One region of the Staphylococcus sp. mip270_02 genome, then DNA from elsewhere that is predicted to be linked to it. Evidence: riboswitches for the same ligand, from Rfam matches in the RefSeq annotation. Region 1 holds a riboswitch; each other region holds the start of a gene.

Region 1 (3,289 bases):
TTAATTTCTTTTTAAAATTGTTTGCTTGATCAAAGTTCCAAGCCACAGCATAGACTGCATCTGCGTATTTAGTTGCCAATTCGATACCAGGATCCGATGCACCGGCTTGCATTGCAACAGGTTTTCCTTGGGGGCTACTTGGTGTAGTCAATGGTCCCTGAACACTGAAATGTGAACCTTTGTGATTGATAGGATTGATTGCAGAATTATTAATTAAATTATTGTCTTCTTTATTATGTAAAAAATCATCAACACTCCAAGATTCAAGTAATTGATTCATCACTTGAGCAAATTCATCTGCTTTTTTATAGCGTTCTTCGTGTTCGGGCAAGTGGTCCATACCATGGTTCTCAGCTTCCAAATCTGTCATTGAAGTTACTAAATTCCAACCAGCGCGACCTTGACTAATGTGGTCAACACTTAATAATTGTCTAGCGGCTGTAAAAGGGTTAGAAAATGTACTAGATATAGTAGCGACTAGTCCAACATGTTGAGTAACTTGTGATATAGCTGTTAAATTAACTAGGGGATCGAACCAAAATGCAGGCATATCACTTTTAGAATTAGCTGGAAATGATTGGTTGTCAGCAAAAAATATAGCATCAAATAAGCCTTGTTCTGCAATTTTTGCTAACGACTGATAATATGTAATATCACCAATACGTTCAATGCTTGAATGAGGCATGCGCCATGCAGCTTGATGGTGACCACATCCATAGATGAGTACACCGATGTTTAGATGTTGTGATTGTGTCATAGAATAATTAGTCCTCCTTATTAATTCATTGTTAAGCCGCCGTCCACTGTAAAGTTCTGACCTGTAATGCCATCAGATTGATCCGATACGAGATATGCAACCATATTAGCTACATCTTGTGGTGCGGTAACATTTTTAATAGGTGTTGTTTGAGCAATTAAATCAAAGACCTCAGTTGATGTAGTTGCACTTGCGTCGGTTGTTTTTAATAAACCACCAGATACTACGTTTGATGTGATACCATATTGACCTAATTCGGCAGCCAAATTACGTGAAAATCCAATTAATCCCGCTTTAGCTGTTGTATATTCATGATAAGGGACAACAGGGTTTTGAAATAAATTCGTGCCTATTGAGATAATCTTACCTTTTTTTCTTTGAATGAATTGAGGTATAACGCTTTGACATACATTGAAAGCTGCTTTTAATGTACCATCAATTTGTTGCTGGTAATCATCCCATGAAAGATCTGCAAATGCTTTTTGTTGAACAGGATCAAATTTAAATCCAACTAATGCATTATTAATTACAACATCTATCTGACCAAAATATTGTGTAGCTTCATCAACTAATCTGTCAATTTCATTTCGTTTTGTCACATTTGCTTGTATAGCGATTGCTTGTCGAGTTCCAATTTCATCAACAAGCTTTTGTGCAGCATGTTCACTATTATGATAGTTTATTACAACGTTATGACCATGCTGAGCTAGTGTTTTTACTATGACTGCACCTAATCCACGGCTACTGCCAGTTACTATTACGTTTTTTTTCATTATATACACCCCTTAATTTTCAATAAAAAAATACACAACCCTTCCGAAAGAAAGTTGTGTATTAGAAATAGCAATATATGTATAAAAAGTGCTTCAAAAAGCTTTTGAAATATGCTAGACTTCACACTTTCCTCCGCTAGTTCAAACTAGATCAGGTTCAAAGGGTTTGAGTCAGACTCATCTCAGTTAGAAACACCCCTAGTGCATTTGGTTATTTAATTTAACTTCAATGTATATTTTTTAGTAGTTAATGTCAAGTTTAGGATGATTTAAGATTTTATACAATATCATTTTGAGATGAAGAAAAGAAATTTGAAGAATATTGAAATTGGTAAAGAAGAAACTCTTTACAAAGTTGGATATTACTGTTATCATTATTTCTTGTAGAAAATAAAAACTATGAAAATTAAAGGAGCGAATATAAATGGCAGTTAAATTACGTTTAACACGTTTAGGTTCAAAAAGAAATCCATTCTATCGTATCGTAGCAGCTGATGCTCGTGCACCACGTGACGGTCGTAATATCGAACAAATCGGTACTTACAACCCTAACAATGTAAATGCACCAGAAGTTAAAATCGACGAAGAATTAGCACTTAAATGGTTAAAAGATGGTGCGAAACCAACTGATACAGTTCATAACATTTTATCAAGAGAAGGTATCTTGAAAAAATTTGATGAGCAAAAATAATTTTTAACCTAATATACATTCTGTATATTTGTAAGAGTACCTCAAGAGGTACTCTTTTTTTATTGAGAAATATCAAATAAAATTCAACAATAATGAAAAACGGCGATATATCATAGAACCTTTATTTTTTAAATATAATGAGTCACAGTGATCGAACTTACATGTTATAATGAGCTAATAAAATAGCGAATATACATAATCAAAGATAAATGAATTAGTCAAACTATTATGGAGGAACATATATGAAAGTTGAAGTAGGGAAGATTGTAAATACACATGGGATAAAAGGAGAAATCAAGGTAAAATCCAATTCAGATTTTACCGATATACGTTTTCAACCAGGCGAAATTGTTGAGATAGAACGTAAAGACAAAGAATCATTAACATTTACAATTTCATCATATAGAATGCATAAAGGACTTCATATGTTAACATTTGAAGGAATCAATAATATAAACGATATTGAACATTTAAAAGGTGAAACATTAGTTCAAGAACGTGATCATGAAGAAATTGAATTAGGTGAACATGAATATTATTATTCAGATATTATTGGTTGTACGGTCTTCGATGAAGAAGATACTCCAATTGGTCGTGTGATAGAAATTTTTGAAACAGGCGCCAATGATGTTTGGGTCGTTAAAGGAGATAAAGAATATTTAATACCTTATATTGCAGATGTAGTTAAAAAAATTGATGTCGAAGGTAGACGTATTCAAATCTCACCAATGGAAGGATTGTTAGATTAATGAAGATTGATTATTTAACTCTATTTCCAGATATGTTTAATGGCGTGTTAAACCATTCTATTCTTAAGCGTGCTCAAGAAAAAGATGTGTTACAAGTCAATACTGTAGATTTTAGACATTTTGCAGAAAATAAACATAATCAAGTAGATGATTATCCTTATGGTGGTGGGCAAGGTATGGTATTAAAGCCTGAACCTATATTTAATGCAATGGATAGTATCGACAAGACAGCTGACACGAGAGTGATACTAATGTGTCCTCAAGGACGTCCATTTAATCAAGACATTGCTAATGAACTTAGTCAAGCAGAGCATTTAGT
Region 2 (3,289 bases), 200 kb from region 1:
TAACTTTGAGCTACTGCTATTGAAATGCATAGTTGATGGAGCATATTGCCATGCATTAGGGTGCCAAACGCCATATTCTGTTAACAAATCTTCATGTTCATTCAAAATTTCATCGGGCGTATTGTCAGCGATAATGTCACCCTCATAATTTAATAAGATGACACGATCCATATGTTGCCATATATGATTCACTTTATGTTCGACAATGATTACTGTTTTATCTTGCCAAAGAGCTTTAATTTTTCCCCATAATTCTGCAGTCGATTCAACATCCAACATTGCAGTAGGTTCATCTAAAAACAAGGTTTTCGACTGTTGTAATATCGTTTCGGCAATTGCTAATTTTTGTTTCATACCGCCACTTAGCTGATTAATGTATTGGTTTTTATCAACTTTTAAATCTACGGCTTTTAATGCATTATCTATACGTTTATCCATTTCGTGACGAGGGATTTGTTGGTTTTCTAAAACAAATGCTAATTCTTCGTCAACTTTAGGCATACAAAATTGACTATCTGGATCTTGAAATATAACACTACTGGAATCATCGATAATTAATTCGTCATATTTAATAGGTAAATCAATAAGATTTGGTACAATGCCACTTAATACATTTAATAAAGTGCTTTTGCCAGAACCTGATGGTCCTAGTAATAATACTTTTTCGTTTTCTTTGATTTGGAGTGTTAAATGATCAAATATCTTTTTCTTACCGTTTGGATATTTTAATCGTAAATTTTTTGTAGCTATCAACGTGATTGCTCCTTATAAATTATCATAGTCACTTTTTGTGGCAGGTCTGAACAATTTGGTTACTCCCGTTTGATCCAATGCTTTTACTATATAGTAGGAAATTAGGCCGGCAACGACGACGCCGCTTATAAGTCTGAATCCGATATATAACGATAGATTCCAACCTACAACTTCACCTAAATAACCATAAGCAAAGTCTAAAGGCAATGTTGAAATAGAGGCTAAGAGACCAGCGAGCATTGCTACCATTGCTGAACGAGATTTATATCTGAAAATAGCAAATATAATTTCACATGCTAAACCTTGTAATAAGGCATAGACCATAGTTGCAATATCAAAACGACCCATGACAATAGTTTCTCCGGCACCAGCAGCAAATTCGGCTAATATTGCAATGCCAGCTTTAGGAATAATAAGGTATGCGACGATAGCAGCCATGAACCAAGCGCCATATGTTAATTCTTCAAAATGTAACCCTGTAACTTGTAACGCTTTATACACAAAATTCCAAATGTTGTAAATAATTGCAAAAACAACAGCAATTAGCACAGTCACTAGAATTTCTGAAAGCTTTAATCCTTTTGACATAAAAAATCCTCCTAATATAAAAACGCACAACCTTCTAGAAAGTTGCGCGTTAAAATATAGGCATACAAATACCTGAAAAATAGGTGATTAGTACACTTTCCTACGCTAGTTTCATCTAGATCAGGTTCAAAGGGTTTGAGGGTATACCTCATCTCAGTCACAAAACACCCCTAGTGCGAATGATTAATTTAAATTTAACTATAATGTATGACTTTTAAGGCATAATGTCAAGGCTGCCTATTAAATTTAATATATAACATATGTACTTTACTTCTATATAAGTTAATAATTATTTCGCTTTAATCAAATTAAAAATTGCTCATATAAAAAGGTAGTGAGCTATTTTATTTATATCAACCATCCATCTTAATCGTATTAAATCCCAATACATATGGTATTTACGTCTGAAGATATTGTCTTCACACATATAATACATATCTAATGCAATGGCGTTGAAAAATTACAATAAAGGTGAGGCTGGGACATTTATTATGACCCAGCCTCACTTGTCGGATTTACTTTTATATTTTAAAGCATGTGAAACCTATATTATTGAAAAATTTAGTCTAATGAATCTTGAACATTCTTTTTAGTTTCTTCTGTACTATCTTCAGCAGTTTCTTTCTTATCTTTTAATTTATCTTCTGCTTCTTTTGCTTGTTCTGCGGCTTTTTTGTTTAATTCTTCTTTACTCATAGATTAAACACTCCTTTTAAAGTATATGACTTCTATAAAGTATATATACCACAACTTAAAAAAATCAAACAAAACTAGTGATTTAGATTTTAGTCTTAGTTATAATCAATTTATTGTTTAATTGAATGATATAAGTGGAAAGTTGACTATACATCGATTTATATCATACTATGGACGTATTTATTAAATTGTTAAAGACAAGAACTAATTGTTAATATATAATAACTTTTGAGGTGAATGGTATGTCTTTTTTGAAGAAACACGCTGAGATATTATATAGTTATATTATAGGCATCGTTTCGCTTTTCACAGGTCTCATCATTTTAATCAATTTACCTTTAATTGATAAATTAAATAACAAGGGTAAAATTGACTTACATATTCATAATGTATGGGATTTTATAAACGCATTTTTTGGTGAAATAATTAGAGTGATAAGCAATTATATAGGTAATTTCCCAGTATTTAGTGCCATTATAATCATTTTATTTGGTATTGGTGTTGTTTTGCTTGGTTTTACTCTATTTAGAACAACAAGATACGACTATGATATTTCAATATTCTTTTTAGTTATTGGTATATTATTCTTTATTATCACGTTAATATTAATGACTCAAGTTTATAGCTTTTTTGCTATTATTTTCGTAATACCATTTGCAATTCACATTGGTTACATCGTTTATAAGGACGAGTTAAATACGGAGCATAGAAAATACCATTATCTTTGGATTATTTTCAGTTATGGTTTTAGTTATTTAATTACGCAAATTGTGCTATACGGAAGAATTGATAGTGATAAAATTATACCGATTGATATTTTAAGTGTGAACACATTTTTCATAATTATGTGGTTATTAGGTCAAATGTCAATTTGGAACTTCTTATTCTTAAGAAGATCTCTTCCATTAACTAAGCAAGAACTTGGTGAAGAAGAACCAGAATTATCAAGAACAAGTAAAGGCACAGTAACGAATCAAACGAAAGAAACTTGGAAAAACTTACAAGATAAAACAACAGAATTTACTAGAAAAACACGTAGAAGTGTAGATATTCAAAAAGTAAGAGATAAAAAGGATAAATTCATTACAAAGTGGAAAGATAAAATAGATATTCAAGAGGATGATATTCCTAATTGGATGAAAATACCAAAATGGGTAAAATCAGCATATGTAGAATTGTTTTGTGGCGCAGTGCTATTATTTTTCACTTTAATTGAATTTAACAATAGAAATTCATTGTTCGTTTCTGGCAA
Region 3 (3,289 bases), 800 kb from region 1:
AATGTACATCCTGTACCATGTGTATGTTTCGTTTCATAACGTGGCTCTTCAAAGGTATAAACATTATCCTTGGTGAATAAGTAGTCTTTAGCTCTATCTAAATCTTCTGCATGCCCACCTTTGATCACAACGCCTTTACTACCAATTTCATTTATAAAAATTTTACCGGCTTTATAAATAGACGCTTCATCCTCTATCGTCAATCCAGTGATTTCTTCTGCTTCAGGTAAATTTGGCGTTGCGACTGTAGCTAAAGGTAATAAAATATTTTGCAAATCCTTTTTAGCATCATCGTCCATCAATGAATCTCCACTTTTTGCTAGCATAACTGGATCTATAACATATGGTATATCAGGATACGTTACTAAATACTCTTGAATAACTTTCATCATATCTTTTGATGCAATCATCCCTGTTTTAATTGCATGTGGTAACTCATCATCAAAAACACTGCTAAGTTGTTCAGATAACCATTGTGTTTCTAAATTGTGTATATGTTGTACGCCTTTCGTATTTTGAGCTACAATACTCGTTATAGTGGCCATCCCGTACACGCCACAAGCATGAAAAGATTTTAAATCTGCCATTACACCGGCACCACCAGTTGGGTCAGTACCTGCAATGGTTAAAGCAATTTTTGGTTTTTTCATTCTATTCCCCTCCATATAACCAATCTTCTTCAATATATGACATATTAAAGAAATTACGTTCATGAATTGTACTTTGTAAAAAACACATTTTTATTTCATGCTTTTCATCCACAGTACATGCTTCAGTTAATTTATTCAATAATTTATCAAATACATCAACCAATTCATCCATTTCAGTGCTATAAAAATCGAACCATTTTGCTAATATCGAATCTCTATTTAATTGATTATCTTCTAATGCACGTTGAGCAATAGCTTGATAAACATAAGGACAAGGTGCCATAGCAGCAATCGTATATGCTGCATTTTCCTTTGCATACGCATTAAAATACATATGCTTAATGTAATGGTCACCACTTGGTGGCCATACTTTTTCACTTACAATATCATCATAATTTTCTCCAACATATTCAGCTAATATTTCATGTGCTGCCACTTCACCATCAACAATAAACTGAATTTGTTCCACTAAAAATTTCACGTCTTCTAATTTATTCATTTTTGGAATAAGCAATGCATATATATTAGCAAATTCCTTTAGATACGATGCGTCGGCACGTAAATAAAATTTTGTTGCCTCAATAGGTAAATTACCGTTCAACATTTCTTGAATAAATGGATCATTATAAATATCATCTATAATATTTTGTGATTCTTTCTTTAACGTTTCTGAAAATAACAAATGATTTCCTCCTATAAATAAAAACTACATTCCAACTAGGAACGTAGTTAATTAATAGAAAGGTATAGCAATTTAACTATAATTAAACTACTTTCCTACGTTGGTATTAACCAAATCAGGTTGTAAGGGTCTGATGTAAATCATCTCAGCCAAAAGGCTCCCCTAGTAGATTTTTATATATTATATTTATCTAAAACATATCAAAGTATACCACCTATTGCAATAAAACAGTTTATATAAAACGAAGGTGTAAAATTATATTAAGTTAAAATGATTTCATTAGATTAATTACTCCCCTAGAAATATGACTATTTTATAAATCATATTAATCTTTAACTTTATACACTCTACTAGCGTGTTTTCTATACGCTAAAAAGCCCTCGACATATAGTTATGTCGAGGGCTTTAATAAGATACTTTATTTGGGTACTGTTAAATTATGCAGTTACCCATTGTGAAGCGCCAACTTCATCATATAGTTTTTGCGCTGCAGCGTCTTGTACTGCTTCTGGTGCATTAGCAGCTGGTTGACCTTGATATTGAGCTGGTGCTACTGAATCCCATGTGCTTTGTAAGAATTGGAACTTACCTGAAGCACCTGATGATGGGTTTGTAGCATGAATATCGCCACCTGATTCACGTTGTGCAATTTGTTGTAAGTGTGCATTCACACCTGATGAACCTTCTGAAGCTTCATTTGAACTAGAAGAAGATTGTGAAGTTGCTTCTTGTTGTGGTTGTTGTGTTGTTTCTTCTTGAGGTGCTGCTTCTTGTGTTGGTTGCTCTGTAGCAGTTTGAGCTGGTTGAGCTTGCTCTTCTTGTGCATTATTATCTGTAGTTTGTTCTACTGACGTGTTTGATTCTTCGCTTGAACCTTCTCCGTAGCTCCAGCTAAAGTTTTCACCGTCTGAAGAAAAATTAAAATTTGTATTATTATATGTGAAATTAATGTCATATGCACCTTCTTGAACTGGTGCTTCGTTTAATGATTCTGGATTAGTTAGTGCTTGTTGCGCTAATTGAGCTTTGTCTACACCTTGTTCAGCAGCGTCAGCTGAATTTCCTGCTGCAAATCCTGTTACTCCAAGTCCTACTGCTAAAGTTGATGCGATTACTGTTTTTTTCATTGTAAAAAAGTCCTCCTATAAGGTAAATAAGTTATTTATGATTAATTTGCAAGTACAACTATAACATTCATAAAACTATAGTAGGTTACAGAGAAATGAAAAAACCTGTAGTTTTTTTACGATTAAATTACATATAAATATATTTTGAAATTAATTTTTTTCTACTTAAATACTACTGTGAAAGTTTTCCAGAATATTTCATCGTTATATAGTATGTAATGTAATTGTAATTTATCTGATTATTCTGGATGATTAATGCCTATATTTCTTTCCTATTTCTCAAAACTCTTTATATTTAAAAAGCTACCCCTCTTTTTTACTTATATTAAGAGGAATAGCCTGAAGAAGTATAATTGATAGTAGGATTTAATGTATATAGATTTGGGTGGGTTAATTTTGAGGTAGGTTTAAATTGGGAGTATTATACAATTTCGTATATTTCATTATCTTGTAGACTTTTTTCTTTAGTTGAATTACAAACTTGCTCTATAGGGAATATTTCATGAAATTCACTAATTTCATCTTTATTTCTCGGAGACATAAATTTAATCGTTTCGATAAAAAGTTCTGATACAAAATGCATCTGCCCTTCTTTTTCATATTTTCTTGATTGCATTTGACCAGTAATTCCCACAAGTGATCCTTTATTTAAATATAGTTCGATATTATTAGCTATTTTACCAACTGCCTTACAATATAGATAATCACAAATGGTATTTTGGTCCTTATCTCTATAATTTCTTGTTATCGCTACACACATTGTAGCTAATTTATTCCCCTCCTTCTCATAAATTTTAGGGTCTTTGGTTAATCTCCCTACTATGACAATG

The links. A riboswitch is a leader RNA that binds a small molecule or an ion and turns the genes downstream of it on or off. The one in region 1 is predicted to bind thiamine pyrophosphate.
Region 2: it holds a riboswitch for thiamine pyrophosphate, as region 1 does, so the genes downstream of both, ACW5YJ_RS10810 (ECF transporter S component) here and ACW5YJ_RS09770 (3-oxoacyl-ACP reductase) in region 1, are expected to answer to the same signal.
Region 3: it holds a riboswitch for thiamine pyrophosphate, as region 1 does, so the genes downstream of both, tenA (thiaminase II) here and ACW5YJ_RS09770 (3-oxoacyl-ACP reductase) in region 1, are expected to answer to the same signal.

The regions. Positions count from the first base shown of each region.
Region 1 covers NZ_CM132934.1:2,080,470-2,083,758, reverse strand. The annotation lists gene ACW5YJ_RS09775 (LLM class flavin-dependent oxidoreductase) at 1-757, opposite strand, end outside; gene ACW5YJ_RS09770 (3-oxoacyl-ACP reductase) at 778-1,530, opposite strand; TPP riboswitch at 1,642-1,740, opposite strand; gene rpsP (30S ribosomal protein S16) at 1,955-2,221, shown strand; gene rimM (ribosome maturation factor RimM) at 2,464-2,970, shown strand; gene trmD (tRNA (guanosine(37)-N1)-methyltransferase TrmD) at 2,970-3,289, shown strand, end outside.
Region 2 covers NZ_CM132934.1:2,282,301-2,285,589, reverse strand. The annotation lists gene ACW5YJ_RS10815 (ABC transporter ATP-binding protein) at 1-753, opposite strand, end outside; gene ACW5YJ_RS10810 (ECF transporter S component) at 766-1,341, opposite strand; TPP riboswitch at 1,422-1,523, opposite strand; gene graF (glycopeptide resistance-associated protein GraF) at 1,903-2,037, opposite strand; gene auxA (lipoteichoic acid stability factor AuxA) at 2,280-3,289, shown strand, end outside.
Region 3 covers NZ_CM132934.1:1,283,553-1,286,841, reverse strand. The annotation lists gene thiD (bifunctional hydroxymethylpyrimidine kinase/phosphomethylpyrimidine kinase) at 1-650, opposite strand, end outside; gene tenA (thiaminase II) at 652-1,332, opposite strand; TPP riboswitch at 1,408-1,506, opposite strand; gene ACW5YJ_RS05865 (transglycosylase family protein) at 1,770-2,459, opposite strand; gene ACW5YJ_RS05860 (single-stranded DNA-binding protein) at 2,881-3,289, opposite strand, start outside.